Regions from separate parts of the Microbacterium sp. EB106-03-03-XG65 genome, predicted to be linked through region 1. Evidence: predicted binding sites of a transcription regulator. Region 1 holds the regulator's gene; the other holds the start of a gene.
What was found. Region 1 encodes HrcA, which represses chaperone genes, less so after heat shock. Its sites were predicted from a motif close to TTNGCACTCGNNNNNNNCGAGTGCNAA; they were not measured.

Region 1 (7,383 bases):
GGTGAGCACATCGCCGGATTGCACGCCGGGCCGGATCTCGAGGTCCACCTCGCCGTCGAGTCCCTGGATGGTCGTCTCGGTGCCGAGGATCGCATCGGTCATCGCCACCTCGAGGGTGGCCAGCAGGTCATCGCCGTCGCGACTGAATGCCGGATGCGGGTTCACGGTGACCTCGACGTACAGGTCGCCGTTCGGACCGCCCGCCTTGCCGACCTCGCCCGACCCGGGCAGCTGCAGACGCAGGCCGGTCTCGACACCGGCCGGGATGTCGAGCGACACCGTCCGGCGCGAACGGACACGCCCCTGTCCTCCGCATGTGCCGCAGGGATACGGGATCGTCGTGCCGTATCCCTCGCAGGTGCCGCAGGGCTGAGAGGTCACGACGTTGCCGAGCAGGCTGCGCACCTGGCGCTGCACGTGACCCGAGCCGCCGCAGATGTCGCACGTGACGGGCGATGTGCCCTCCTGACAGCACGACCCGTTGCACGTCTCGCAGAGTACGGCCGTGTCGACCTCGATGTCGCGGTGCGCTCCGAACACCACATCGCCCAGGTCGAGAGTGACTCGCACCAGAGCATCCTGGCCGCGCTCGCGGCGAGACCGCGGTCGCGCCCCTCGCCCGCCGCCCTGTGCCGCTCCGAAGAACGTCTCGAAGATGTCGCCGAAACCGCCGAAGCCGCCGAAGTTGCCTGCGGCTCCATCGCCTCCGCCCATGTCGTAACGGCGCCGCGAGTCGTCGTCGCTGAGCACGTCGTAGGCGTGGGTCACGAGCTTGAACTTCTCGGCAGCATCCTCACCCGGGTTCACGTCCGGGTGGAGCTGACGTGCAAGACGTCGATACGCCTTCTTGATCTCGTCGGTGGAAGCGTCGCGCGAGACGCCGAGTACCTCGTAGTGATCCGCCACAATGGCCCTTCTGCGTGTTGTGTCAGGGCGCCCGCGTCAGCGGGCGGCCTCGTCTTCGTCGAGCATCCGCGAGAGGTAACGGGCCACAGCCCGCGCCGCCGCGAGGTTGCTCGGATAGTCCATGCGGGTCGGCCCCATCACTCCGACTCGAGCAGTGCCGCTCGGGGCGGCGTAGTTGCTCGCGACGATCGATGCCTCGCCGAGCCCGAACGATGCGTTCTCCGTGCCGATGCTCGCCGCGAGACCGTGAGAATCGGTCTCCATCTCGCTCATCAGCCGCAACAGGGTCACCTGCTCTTCGATCGCCTCGAGCAACGGATGGATGCTGCCGCGGAAGTCCTGCTCGCGTCGGGCGAGCGTCGCGGCACCGGCCATCACGAGACGCTCCTGCCGGAACTGGCCGAGCTCGTCGATGATGATGGTCGCCAGCGCACGGAGCACCTGGTCGCCCGCATGCTCGTCGTCCGCGAGAAGCGATTTCAGTCGGTCGGCGGCATCGCTCACCGCCCGCCCGGTGATCAACGCCGCCAGTCGGGCGCGGAGCACCGCCATATCGGCCTCATCGACCACAGCGGGCAGGGGCGCCATGCGCTGCGACACTCCTCCGGCGTCGGTGACCAGGACGATCAGCAGACGCGTCGGGGCGAGAGCGACGAGTTCGATGTGGGTGAGGTTCGCCCGAGCGAACGACGGATACTGAGCCAGAGCGACCTGACCGGTGAGCTGAGTGAGAACCCGCACGGTGCGCGCCATGAGGTCGTCGAGATCGGCGGGATCGGTGAGGAACGACTCGATGGCCGTTCGCTGTGCGCCCGAGAGAGGCCGCAGCTGGGCGAGGTGGTCGACGAAGACCCGATAGCCCTTGTCTGTGGGAACGCGACCGGACGAGGTGTGCGGCGCCGCGATGAGCTCTTCGTCTTCGAGCAGCGCCATGTCGTTGCGGATCGTCGCTGCCGACACGCCGAAGGAGTGGCGGTCGACGATCGATCTGCTGCCGACGGGCTCATGCGTCTCGACGTAGTCCTGCACGATCGCGCGGAGGACCTGAAGGCCTCGTTCGCTGACCATCGCATCTCCTCCCTCTTGGCACTCACTGACTTCGAGTGCCAATTCTACCGGTCAGCGGGGGCGTCGCGCTGATCGCCCTACGATGGGCACCATGAGTGTCGCGCCGCAGGTCACCGTGTCCGCCGGGATCGTGCGCGGCGAGACATCGGACGGTGTCCACCGCTACCTCGGCATCCCCTACGCCGCCGCTCCGTTCGGGGCGAATCGCTTCCGAGCGCCGCGTCCGCCGGCCCCCTGGGACAGCGTGCGCGATGCCACGTCTTTCGGAGCGACGGCTCCTCAGCATCCGTACCCGGGTGCGATCGGTGAACTGCTCGGCTCCGTCGAGATCCCGGGCGACGAGATCCTCACCGTGAACGTGTGGGCGCCCGAAGAGGCGAGCAACGCACCGGTCGTCCTCTGGATCCACGGCGGCGCGCTCGAGCGAGGCGCGGCCGCTCTCCCCCTGTACGACGGTGCGGCGTTCGCCCGCGCCGGCATCGTCTTCGCTTCGCTCAACTACCGCCTGGGAAGCGAGGGCTTCTCCGTTCTGGACGACGCTCCCCGGAATCTCGGACTGCAGGATGCGGCAGCAGGCCTTGCCTGGGTCCACCGCGAGATCGCCGCATTCGGGGGCGACCCCGCGCAGATCACCGTGATGGGCGAATCAGCGGGCGGTGCGATCGTCGCGGCACTGCTCGCGAACACACCGTCACGTGCGCTGATCGCGCGCGCGATCATCCAGTCGGGTCCGCTCGAAGCGCAGAGCGCGAAGAAAGCCGGGCGTGTCACGGCGCAGATGGCGAAGCTGCTCGGCACCCCGGCAGACCGCCGGGGGTTCGCGGCGATCTCGCCGCAGCGCCTGCTGAACGCCAGACGTCAACAGGCGGCCGAGTCCTCTCCGCTCGGCGGCGCTCCGGGATTCCAGCTCGCCCTGGATGCCGCATCCCTCCCCCGTTCGCCGCACGAGGTCATCGCCGACACCGACGTCCCTCTGCTCATCGGGAGCAACACCGACGAGTACCGGCTGTGGTTCCCACCGGCGGCGCTGTCTGCGATCAGTGAGGCGAACCTCCTGTTCGCTCGTCTGGCGCTGCGGATCCCCCGCAAGGCCGTCGTCGCATACCGCTCGGCATTCCCCTCCTCATCGACAGGCGAGATCTTCGGTCAGCTCGCCACGGATCTCCTGCTTCGCGCACCCCTCACCCGCGTCGCCAGAGCACGCACCGCACCGACGTACGTCTACGAATTCGCATGGCAGAGTCCGGTGCGCGACCTCCGCGCCGCCCACGCTCTCGAACTGGGATTCGTGTTCGATCGACTCGGCGATCCCGAGACCGAGCGCCTCGCGGGACGCGACGCTCCCCAGGCCCTCGCGGACGAGATGCATGAGGCGTGGATCTCGTTCATCAGGTCCGGTGACCCGGGGTGGCCCGCCTACGGTTCCGCGCGCACGACCCGCCTGTTCGACGCCGAGACATCGACGGTCGCGCAGCGTCGCGCCGCGGCACTGGATCTGCTTCCGTAGCGATCCGAACCGCGGTCAGTCCGTGAGCTCGCGCACCACGGCGTCAGCGAGAAGACGGCCGCGCAGAGTGAGCTGCACCCGCCCGCGCATCGCGGCAGCAGGATCGACGAGGCCGTCCGCGATCAGACCGGCGACGCGCGGACGCTTGTCCGGCTGCAGGTCGGCGACCGCGATCCCCTCGCGGATGCGGCTGAGCAAAAGGACACGCTCGAGGGTCCGCGACTCCGCATTCGGTCGTTCGGTGCCGGCAGCCGGCGATTCCTCTGCGGCGAGCCGCTGGGCGTATGCGGCAGGGTGCTTGACGTTCCAGAAACGGAGCCCCGCGACGTGGCTGTGCGCGCCGGGGCCGAAACCCCACCAGTCGCTCCCCCGCCAATACGCCAGATTATGGCGGGAGCGCTGCTCGACGCTGCGCGACCAGTTGCTGATCTCGTACCAGTCGAACCCCGCGGCCGCGAGACGCGCATCGGCGAGCTCGTACATGTCGGCCTGCAGATCGTCATCGGGCGCGGGCACCTCGCCTCGGCGGATCTGACGGGCGAGTTTCGTGCCGTCCTCGATGATCAGCGCGTACGCCGAGATGTGGTCCGAGTCGAGAGCGAGCGCCGCATCGAGCGACGCCTCCCAATCGCCCAGCGACTCGCCAGGCGCGCCGTAGATGAGGTCCACACTGACCGCGAGGCCCGCGTCCTTGGCTGCGGCGACCGCCGTCGTCACGTTCTCGGGGCGGTGGGTGCGATCGAGGGCGGCGAGCACATGGGGCACGGCCGACTGCATCCCGATCGACAGCCGGGTGACGCCGGCGTCGGCGAGAATGCGGGCGACCTCGGGCGTCACGGTGTCGGGGTTCGCCTCGACCGTGACCTCGGCGCCGTCTGCCATGCCGAACGCGTCGGTCGCGGCATCCAGCATCCGGGCGAGATCGCCGGCGGGCAGCAGCGTCGGGGTGCCTCCCCCGAAGAAGACCGTGTCCATGGGGCGCAGCGGACCCGCATCCGCGAGAACGCGCTTCGCGAGATCGATCTCCGTGATCAGTGTCGAGGCATAGTCCTCCTGCCTCGCGCCGCGAAGCTCGCCGGACGTATAGGTGTTGAAGTCGCAGTACCCGCAGCGCACCCGGCAGAAGGGCACGTGCAGGTAGGCCGAGAACGGCACCGACGGATCGATCGAGAGATCGGACGGAAATCGCCCGTCGGCCGGTGCCGGATCACCCAGGGGAAGGGGACCGGCCATCAGAGAACTGCGGCCATCAGACCGGAGTCGCGTAAAGGGGCGAGATCGCCCGCAGGTAGCGCGCGAACAGCTCTCGGCGGCGACGCTTCACCAGCGCAGGGAGAACCCGGTACAACAGCGAATTCGGCGCATCGAAGGCCCGCACCGTGAACCAGACTTCGTCGTTGTCTTCACGCCAGTCGATGTCGAACGACTCTTCGCCGCGCACGACCGAACCGCCGACGGTGCCGAGGACGAATCCGATGCGGCGCTTCTCCTCGGTGACCGAGATCACGCGCAGCTCGGCATCCGCCCGCATCCCCGCGACCCGCCCGTGCAGCCGCAGAGTCATTCCGGGGCCGGCGAACGGTGTTCCCTCGGCATCGAATCGCTGCTCGACGTCGTTCTTGCTCGGCGCGATGGGAGTCCCCTCCGCATCGAAGCTCACACCCGAGTACGCAGGACCAGGAGCCGGGCGCACATCCTCGACACTGAGCCCCGCGGCGCGTTGCGCCGTCCAGGTCAGAAGCGACTCGCCGGCGGTCTGGAAGCGCTCGACACCGCTGCCGATCCGCCACGAGTTCTCCGCCGGGATGCTCCGCTCCGGCGGATACTGCATCAGGTCGGAGGCGTGGGTCGCACCCACGGCCGCATAGTCCACCGTGTCGTCTCGGAAAGTCCCGCGCCGCATGTTTCCCAGCCTACTTCCCGTTTCCTGGACGACCACCCTGACGGATGGCTACTTCTTGTCCTTGCCCTCGACGTCGCCCGAGAGCGCTGCGATGAACGCCTCCTGGGGGACCTCGACGCGCCCGACCATCTTCATGCGCTTCTTGCCCTCCTTCTGCTTCTCGAGGAGCTTGCGCTTGCGGCTGATGTCACCGCCGTAGCACTTGGCGAGCACGTCCTTGCGGAGCGCCCTGATCGTCTCGCGGGCGATGATCCTGGCACCGATGGCGGCCTGGATCGGCACCTCGAAGTTCTGGCGAGGAATGAGCTTGCGCAGTCGCTCGGTCATCAGCGTGCCGTAGGCGTAGGCCTTGTCGCGGTGCACGATCGAGCTGAACGCGTCGACCTTGTCGCCCTGCAGAAGGATGTCGACCTTCACGAGGTCCGCCTCCTGCTGTCCGGCAGGCTCGTAGTCGAGGGAGGCGTAGCCCTGGGTCTTGGACTTCAGCTGATCGAAGAAGTCGAACACGATCTCGCCGAGGGGCATCATGTAGCGCAGTTCGACCCGCTCCTCGGAGAAGTACTCCATTCCGAGAAGGGAGCCGCGGCGCGACTGGCACAGCTCCATGACGGTGCCGACGTAGTCCTTGGGCAGGAGGATGGCGGTCTTGACCATGGGCTCGGACACCGAGCCGATGCGCCCGTCGGGGTACTCGCTCGGGTTCGTGACCGTCACGGTCTCACCGGTGTCGGAGGTCAGCACCTCGTAGATCACGCTGGGGGCGGTGGTGATGAGGTCGAGTCCGAACTCGCGCTCGAGGCGCTCGGTGATGATCTCGAGATGCAGCAGACCGAGGAACCCGCATCGGAAGCCGAAACCGAGCGCGACCGAGGTCTCGGGCTCGTACTGCAGCGACGCGTCCGAGAGCTTCAGCTTGTCGAGCGCTTCTCGAAGCTCGGCGTAGTCGCTGCCATCGATCGGGTAGACGCCGGAGAACACCATCGGCTTCGGATCGGTGTAGCCGGCAAGAGCTTCGGTCGCCGGCCTTCGCGCCGCCGTGATCGTGTCGCCGACCTTCGACAGACGCACATCCTTCACGCCGGTGATGAGGTAGCCGACCTCCCCCACGCCGAGGCCCTTGGTCGGGATCGGCTCGGGACTGGAGACACCCACCTCGAGCGCGTCGTGATTCGCACCCGTCGACATCATCTGGATGCGCTCGCGCGGTGACAGGCTGCCGTCGACCATGCGCACGTAGGTGACGACACCCCGATATGCGTCGTACACGGAGTCGAAGATCATCGCGCGGGCAGGAGCATCCGCGTCTCCGACCGGAGCGGGAATCTCCTGCACCAGTCGGTCCAGCAGCTCCTCGACGCCGACTCCCGTCTTTCCCGACACCCGCAGCACGTCCTCCGGCTTGCCCCCGATGAGGGACGCGAGCTCCTTGGCGTACTTGTCGGGGTCGGCCGCGGGGAGATCGATCTTGTTGAGCACGGGGATGATGTGCAGATCGTTCTCGAGCGCGAGGTAAAGGTTCGCGAGAGTCTGGGCCTCGATGCCCTGCGCCGCGTCGACCAGCAGGATCGCTCCTTCGCAGGCCGCGAGCGACCGCGAGACCTCGTAGGTGAAGTCGACGTGGCCGGGGGTGTCGATCATGTTGAGGGCGAAGGTCTCGCCCTCGAGCTCCCACGGCATGCGCACGGCCTGGCTCTTGATCGTGATGCCGCGCTCACGCTCGATGTCCATGCGATCCAGGTACTGGGCGCGCATGTCGCGATCCGAGACCACGCCGGTGATCTGGAGCATGCGGTCGGCGAGGGTCGACTTGCCGTGATCGATGTGCGCGATGATGCAGAAATTGCGGATCTTCGTCGCAGGCGTCGCGGCAGGCTGAAGCGGAGTGAGGGCGCGTGGTGACATGTCCTGTCGATTCTACGGTGAGGGGGCGCGAATGCCCGATTCGCCGCCTGAGCGCCGTTCCACATCCGCTCCTTTACCAGTTAGCCACGATTCACGC
Region 2 (7,383 bases), 1.2 Mb from region 1:
CGCCATCGTCGCGGTGATCGCCTCGATCATGTCGCTGAGGCGCCCGGTCGAGAGCCGGGCGATCGCGCGGTGGGCGCTGGTGCTCGGTCTGTGCGCCACTGTGTACAGCCTGGGCTGGCTGGTGTGGGCCGGCATGCAGTTCGAGAGGCTCGGCTGACCGGATGCTCGACGCCGAAGAGACGACGCAGCTGCGAGCGCTTCAGGCGCGTGCCTACGGGCGTGAGAGCTCTCTCACAGCGGCGGATGCCGCACGGTTGGCGGAGCTCGAGGCGAAGCGGTTCGGGGCGTCGCGCGATGAGTCTCAGCGGGCGACGACCGTGGCTGATCGGTCGGAGGCGGTACCGTCGTTGCAGCCCGCAGCACTTGCCGCACCGGAGTCGTCCCCGCTCTCCCCGGAGGCCGCGGACTCGGTCGAGTCCGAAGAGCCCACGGCCGAGTCGACCGCCGAGTCCACGGCCGAGCCCGCCGACGAGCCCGCGAGCACGCGTGCTGCGACGGCGGCGCTGCGTCCCGCGGTCCGCCGCCACTGGCGAGCCGTGGCGGCCGCCTGCGTCGGCCTTCTGATCGTCGGTCTGGGGGCCGGGTGGGCGTTGTTCGGGCGCGACGACGGGGTTCCGCTGAGTGCAGAGGAGAAGCAGCGGAGCGCCGCGATCGAATCCGCCGGAGGGTACGACCCGGGGACTGTCGAGGCGATCGCACGCGATGACGATGCGATCGTGTGGTTCGGTACGAAGAAGAACGGCGAGATCGAGTGCATCGTCCTCGACGCCGCAGAGGAGTCGTCGAACGGCTGTCTGATCGTGGCCGACCTCGAGCGCGGCCACGGTCTCAGCGCCGCCGTCATCGACTCGCGCCGCAGTGACGAGGGAATGGGCGAGCAGATCTCCGCCACCGCAGGGCGTACGCACGACGGGGAGATGACCGCGCTCATCCAGCGCTGGGCGGTCGGCGTCGATGATTGGATGCAGCAGTTCGACGCGAGTGAGCGGGAGCGTGCCGAAGAGCTGCTCGACAGAGGGTACGAGCCGTACTCGCTGTCGGTCATGGGCTACGCGGCAGGGGCGCCGATCTGGACGGCGACGCGCACCGAGGAGTTCACCACCATGCAGTGCCTGATCGTGGATGCCGTCGAAGCGACGCATTGCGTCGACGGCGACAACGGCATGATCCCGGGAGAGGGAATCGTCGTCGAAGGCGTCTCGGTCGACGATGCGAATGGGCAGGCGGCCCCGTGGAGCGTCACGCTGGAGTACACGACGATGGGTCGCTCGTACCTCATCGTGGCGGGAGACATCCCGGACGCAGGCGACGTCCGCGACGAGGAGACGTCCACGGGCACCGCCACGGTGCGGCCGGATGAGTCGCTCGAGCCCGACGCGCCTTCGGGAGACGCGGGCTGACCCTATTCGCTCGAGGCGCGGCTCGGCGCGACGCGATCGGCGAGGATCGCCCGACGCTGGGATCCGATGCGCGTGAGGATCAGCGTCGCCGACTCATCGCCACGAAGGGTGAGCTTCTTGCGGAAGGCGGCGGGGTCGATGTCCATTCCCCGCTTCTTGATCTCGAGGGTGCCGATGCCATGCGCCTTGAGGGAGGAGCTGATGGCCTTCGGGTTCGCCGGCAACACCTCGCGCACGCGGAACGACTGCACGAACGGGCTCGTGAGCGCGGCGTCCGAGGTCAGGTAGGCGATCTTGTCGTCGAGCATCCCGGCATCGAGCGTCCGGGCGACGTCGCCGATCAGCCGGGCACGGATCACCGCGCCGTCGGGCTCGTGCACGAACGCTCCGAGTTCTCGGACAGGGGCGTCTTCGGCGTCTGCGCCGGCGGTGAGCTCGTGCGACTCGTCGCCCCTGATGATCAGGGCCGAGCGCCGGACTCCTTCACGGGCCAGGACGCCCGTCCACACCACGAGCTCCACCACGCTGCCGTCCGCGCTGACCCACTGGGTCTCCGCGTCATCCGGGAGCGCACCTCGGTCGTGCCCGGGACCGAGCTTGATCCCCGTCGGGATGCGCGAGGCCACGGAGAACGCCCAGTCCAGCGGTGGCGAGTAGTCGTCGGAGGCGACGCGACGTGTGTCGCCATGCCCCTGGGTGCGTCGAGCGGGGTCCATCCAGACGGCCTGTGGGCCGTCTGCCTCGTCCGGCACGTTCTCCTGGGCCGTGCCGTGCCGCACGACGGCGTCGTCGCCGAACGGTGCGAGGTTGTACGCCGCGATCGCAGAGGTGACCTCATCGGCGTCGACGGCGACGACGTCGAGGCCCGCGGCGGCGAACGCGAGGGCATCGCCGCCGATCCCGCAACCGAGATCTGCCACGCGAGTGATCCCGGACCGGCGCAGACGCTGCGCATGCCTCGCCGCGACGCCGAGCCGGGTCGACTGCTCGAGGCCCGCTCGAGTGAACAGCATCCGGCTCGCGAAGGGACCGAACTTCGTCACCGCCTTCGCACGGAGGTGCGCTTGGCCGACCACGGCCGAGACGAGATCGGGGGAGTGTCCTGCGGCTCGCAGGCGGGAGACCGCGCGCGCGACATCTGCGACCTGATCGATCGGGCCGACCGCGTCCAGCAGCTCGAGGCCTTCGGGGGTGAGCAGGGCTCTCAGCTCAGACATCTCCACCTGCTCAGCTTAGGCGGGGCGACTCACCCGCTTCGTGTCGGCGACTGGCACTCGCATTGCATGAGTGCCAGCGCACCGCATAGACTGGGGTTAGCACTCTCGGGTTGAGAGTGCGAACAAGTCTTTCGTGTCAGCGTCAAGAAAGAAGAGGTAGACCGTGTCGGTTTCCATCAAGCCGCTCGAGGACCGCATCGTCATCAAGCAGGTCGAGGCCGAGCAGACCACCGCGAGTGGCCTGGTCATCCCCGACACCGCAAAGGAGAAGCCCCAGGAGGGCGAGGTCGTGGCCGTGGGCCCCGGTCGCATCGATGACAACGGCAACCGTGTTCCGCTCGACGTCGCCGTCGGCGACCGCGTGCTCTACAGCAAGTACGGCGGCACCGAGGTGAAGTTCGGCGCAGACGAGTTCCTCGTTCTGTCGGCCCGCGACGTGCTCGCGGTCGTCGTCCGCTGATCAGCGGACCAGCCTGTTCCTGAGCCCGACGAGGGCCAGGAGCGCATGTTCCTCGGAGAGGGCCCGGATGCATCACGCATCCGGGCCCTCTCTGCATGTCCGGAGATCGCGATCCGGGCAGGTGGGATCATCGGGAATCGAGCAGTGCGATGGCTGCCGCCGCAGCGCTCGACCTCGGCGCGCTGAATGCGAGGATGCTGGCCGTCGCCGTCCGGGAGGTGAAGGACTTCGTATCCCAGAGTCAGCTCGCCGACGACGGGGTGGGCGAACCGCTTTGCTCCGCTGGTGCAGAGCCGGACCATGTGTCCCGCCCACAGCGCGGCGAACCTCGGGCTTTTCAGGCTCAGCTCGCCGACGAGCGAGATGAGACGCGCATCGTCGGGGAACTGAGCGGCCGTGTACCGCAGCGATGCGACGGCGAGAGCTGCCTCGTCCTCCCAGTCGGGGTAGAGGTCTCGGGTATGCGGGTCGAGGAAGAGCATCCGGATGTTGTTCGGTCGGTCCGCCGACACAGACGAGGCATCGGCGTCCAGATGACCCGCCAGCAGCAGATGAGCCGAGCGATTCCAATCGAGGATGTCGTTGACGCGCCCGACAAGAAGTCGTCGTCACTCAGTTGCAGGGCGCGCGCCAGGGCGTCGATCACGGCGTCCGACGCGTTCTGGGACTGGCCCTGCTCGAGGCGGGTGAGATAGGTGACCGAGACTCCGGCGAGCTGTGCCAGCTCTTCCCGACGCAGTCCGGGCACGCGACGTCTGCCGAAGCTCTGCACCCCGGCACGCTGCGGGGTGATGCGGTCCCGCCGTGATCGCAGGAACTCGCCGAGCTCAGTGACAGGGCGGCCAGGGGCCGTGGCCGAGCTCGCCGACGGATGCCTGTTCATGACTACATTCTCGCTGACCTCGGAGTCGGCAGCCTGACCCTACGGGTGCTAGTCACGTCAGGGGGCTGGATGCCCGATCGCGCGACTCTCAGGCGGGCAGCATGACCCAGATCGATTCGACCGCCTCCGGGCGCGACGCGCGGGGTTCCGCGCACTTCACGACCGCACAGACAGTGGCGATGGCCGTGCTCCTCGCCGCCAACTTCACTCTCGCCGTCGACTTCTCCATCCTCACCGTCGCTCTGCCGCCGATCGGCAGAGAACTGGGATTCGACGATGCCGCGCTGCAGTGGATCGTCACGGTGTTCGCCGTGTGCGCTGCGTCGTTCACGCTGTTCTTCGGGCGAGTCGCCGACCTCTTCGGTCGGAAGCGTCTGTTCCTCGCGGGGATCGTCCTGCTCGGTGTCGCGTCGCTCGCGGGCGGGCTCGCAGCCACGCCAGGGATGCTGCTGGCGGCGCGAGCCGGACAGGGCATCGCCACTGCCATGGTCACGCCCGCGGCCTTGGCGTTGATGACCACGATGTTCCCGGAGGGTCCGGCGCGTTCACGAGCGCTCGGTCTGAACGGCGCCCTGATGGCCGCAGGATTCACGACCGGAGCGGTGCTCGGAGGCGTGCTGACGGGATCCGTCTCCTGGCGTTGGGCGTTTCTTCTCAACGTCGCCGTCGCGGTCGCGGCCTTCGTCGTGGGGGTCGCCGTGCTGCGCGAACCGTCTCGGGTCCGGCGGCCGCGGCTCGATCTGGTGGGCGCAGTCACTGTCACCGCGGCACTGGTCGCACTCGTGCTCGGCATCGATTCCGCCGGGCGTCAGGGCTGGGCACACCCCGGAACCTGGGGCGCGCTCGTGATCTCAGCCGTGTTCATCGCGGCGTTCGTGCGGACCGAGCAGCGCACCGCGCAGCCCCTCGTCGATCTGGCGATGTTGCGTCGGCGGAGCGTCGCCTGGGGCAATCTCGCGGGTCTTCTCGCGTTCGCCACCGAGACCTCGCTCGTGTTCCTCCTCACCCTCTATCTGCAGGACATCCTCGGCTTCTCGCCCCTCGCGGCCGGGCTGATGCTCGGTCTGCTCGGGCTGGGCACGGTGCTCGGGGGTCTGCTCGCGCCACGGGTCATCGGCAGGATCGGCGCTCGCACCGCGATCGTCCTCGCGATGACCGCGCAGGCGCTCGTGACGCTGCCGCTGGCGTTCCTCTCGTCCGACAGCGCCTGGGTGGCGCCGCTGCTGGGGCTCACCTTCGTCGGCGGCGTGGCCAATCTCGTCGCGATCGTCGGCTACGTCGTCACCGCCACCGGCGAGGTTCCCGCTGACCAGCAGGGGCTCGCGACCGGACTGGTCACGATGAGTCAGCAGGTCGGCATCGCTCTGGGCACTCCTGTGATGGCGGCCGTGGTCTCCGTCTTCACGGGGGCCGGGCTCCTGCGCGGAGTGCAGTCGGCGATCGCGCTCAATGCAGCGATCGCTCTGACGACGGCGATCGTGACCTCGATCGCCCTCAGGGAGCCGCGACGACGCTGACTCGAGACCGTCGCGAGAGTCGCATCTGCGTCGTCATGCGTCGTATTGCTGCCAATCAGGAGCCCGCGGCCGCGGACTGCTCTGCGCCCCTTCGAGCCGGGCATAGTGTTGTGCGGTGACCCTGACGACCCCCACCGCCCGCGCGACCCAGACGGCGGGAGTCGCGTACGCAGGCGGGGCATACCTGCTGTGGGGCGTGCTCCCGCTGTACTTCCTCCTGCTCGCACCGACCGGTCCGTGGGAGGTCGTCGCCTGGCGCGTGCTGCTGTCGTTCGTCTTCTGCGCGCTCCTGCTCACCGTCACTCGCGGGTGGTCGGCGCTCGCGGCGATCGTGCGCCAGCCGAAGCTGCTCGGGTGGACCGCGCTGGCCGGGGTGCTGATCTACGTCAACTGGCAGGTGTTCCTCATCGGCACGCTGACCGGACACGTGGTCGAGACCAGCCTCGGCTACTTCATCAATCCGATCGCCACGGTCCTTCTCGGCGTCTTCGTGCTCAAGGAGCGCATCCGCAGGCTCCAGTGGGTGGCCATCGGCATCGCGGCCATCGCTGTGGTCGTGATCGTGGTCTTCTACAGCTCGTTCCCATGGATCGCGCTGTCGCTCACGGCATCGTTCGGAGTCTACGGACTGATCAAGAAGAAGATCGGCCCGGCGGTGGACGCGATCAGCGGACTCACGCTCGAGTCGTTCTGGTTGATCCCGATCGCGGTGGTGCAGCTGATCCTCGTGGCGACGACGCCCGCTGGCATCACCATGGGACAGTACGGCGTCTGGCATGCGGTGCTGCTCGCATTCGCCGGGGTCGCGACCGCCGTTCCCCTGCTGCTCTTCGCGGCGGGCACGAGGCGGATCAACCTGACCGTGATCGGGATGATCCAGTTCGTGACTCCCGTGATGCAGTTCATCATCGGCGCGGCGGTGCTGGGAGAACCGATGCCGCTCGAGCGCTGGCTGGGCTTCGTGATCGTCTGGATCGCGATCGCCGTGTTCGTCGTCGACCTGCTCCTCGCCGCTCGCCGCGGGCGCCGGACGGGGCATCCCGACACGGTCTGAGTCCGGGAGCAGCCCCCGTGACACTCGGTGCCGGATCGTTAACGCACCGAAACATCGGCGACCCCAAATCGACCAATTCCGGTCCTAGGGTTAGAGCACCCGAGCGTGGTCAGTAGATCCACGTTCAGCAACGCAAGGGAGCATCATGAACTCACTGAAGGGCTCGCGCAAGGCGAGGATCTTCGCAGGGCTCGCGCTGGCCAGCGCGGCCGCCGTCGTCATCGCGGGCTGCAGCAGCACGCCGACCGAGGAGCCGTCGGAAGGCGGTGGATCGTCGTCCTCCGAGGACCTCACCCTCAAGCTCGGCTCGCTGCTTCCGCAGACCGGATCGCTGTCGTTCCTCGGCCCGCCCATGGAATCGGGCGTCGGCCTGGCCGTCTCCGAGGTCAACGAGGCCGCAGCCGGAATCACCATCGATCTCACCGCTGAGGACGAGGGCGACACCGACACCAAGGCCTACGAGACCTCGATCACGAAGCTCGAGGGCGCCGATGTCTCCGCGATCGTCGGCGCGGCAGCGTCGGGAGTCTCGCGTCTGATCCTCGACGGCAACGTCAGCGCGGGGATCCTGCAGATCTCGGCCTCGAACACGGGCCCGGACTTCACGGACTGGGACGACAACGGCCTCTACTTCCGCACGGCTCCCAGCGACCTGCTGCAGGGTGAGGTGCTCGGCAACCTGATCGCCGAGGACGGCGCCAAGACGCTCGGTGTGATCTACCAGAACGACGCCTACGGCACCGGTCTGTTCGAGAACATCAAGTCGACGTTCGAAGGCGCCGGCGGCGAGGTCGTCGCAGACGCGTCGTACAACGTCGGTGACGGACAGTTCGATGCTCAGGTCGCGACCAT

Region 2: groES (co-chaperone GroES) is a predicted target of HrcA. The motif match lies at 2,668-2,694, and genes of this name have one in related genera.

What each region holds. Positions count from the first base shown of each region.
Region 1 covers NZ_JBYTEB010000001.1:2,571,813-2,579,195, forward strand. The annotation lists gene dnaJ (molecular chaperone DnaJ) at 1-906, opposite strand, end outside; gene hrcA (heat-inducible transcriptional repressor HrcA) at 943-1,974, opposite strand; gene AC3WS6_RS12180 (carboxylesterase/lipase family protein) at 2,066-3,481, shown strand; gene hemW (radical SAM family heme chaperone HemW) at 3,497-4,714, opposite strand; gene AC3WS6_RS12190 (DUF1990 domain-containing protein) at 4,731-5,384, opposite strand; gene lepA (translation elongation factor 4) at 5,433-7,286, opposite strand.
Region 2 covers NZ_JBYTEB010000001.1:1,395,181-1,402,563, forward strand. The annotation lists gene AC3WS6_RS06590 (hypothetical protein) at 1-157, shown strand, start outside; gene AC3WS6_RS06595 (hypothetical protein) at 162-1,400, shown strand; gene AC3WS6_RS06600 (class I SAM-dependent methyltransferase) at 1,403-2,617, opposite strand; gene groES (co-chaperone GroES) at 2,781-3,077, shown strand; gene AC3WS6_RS06610 (MmyB family transcriptional regulator) at 2,984-3,655, opposite strand; partial or broken gene AC3WS6_RS06615 (helix-turn-helix domain-containing protein) at 3,733-3,960, opposite strand; gene AC3WS6_RS06620 (MFS transporter) at 4,062-5,477, shown strand; gene rarD (EamA family transporter RarD) at 5,599-6,531, shown strand; gene AC3WS6_RS06630 (ABC transporter substrate-binding protein) at 6,677-7,383, shown strand, end outside.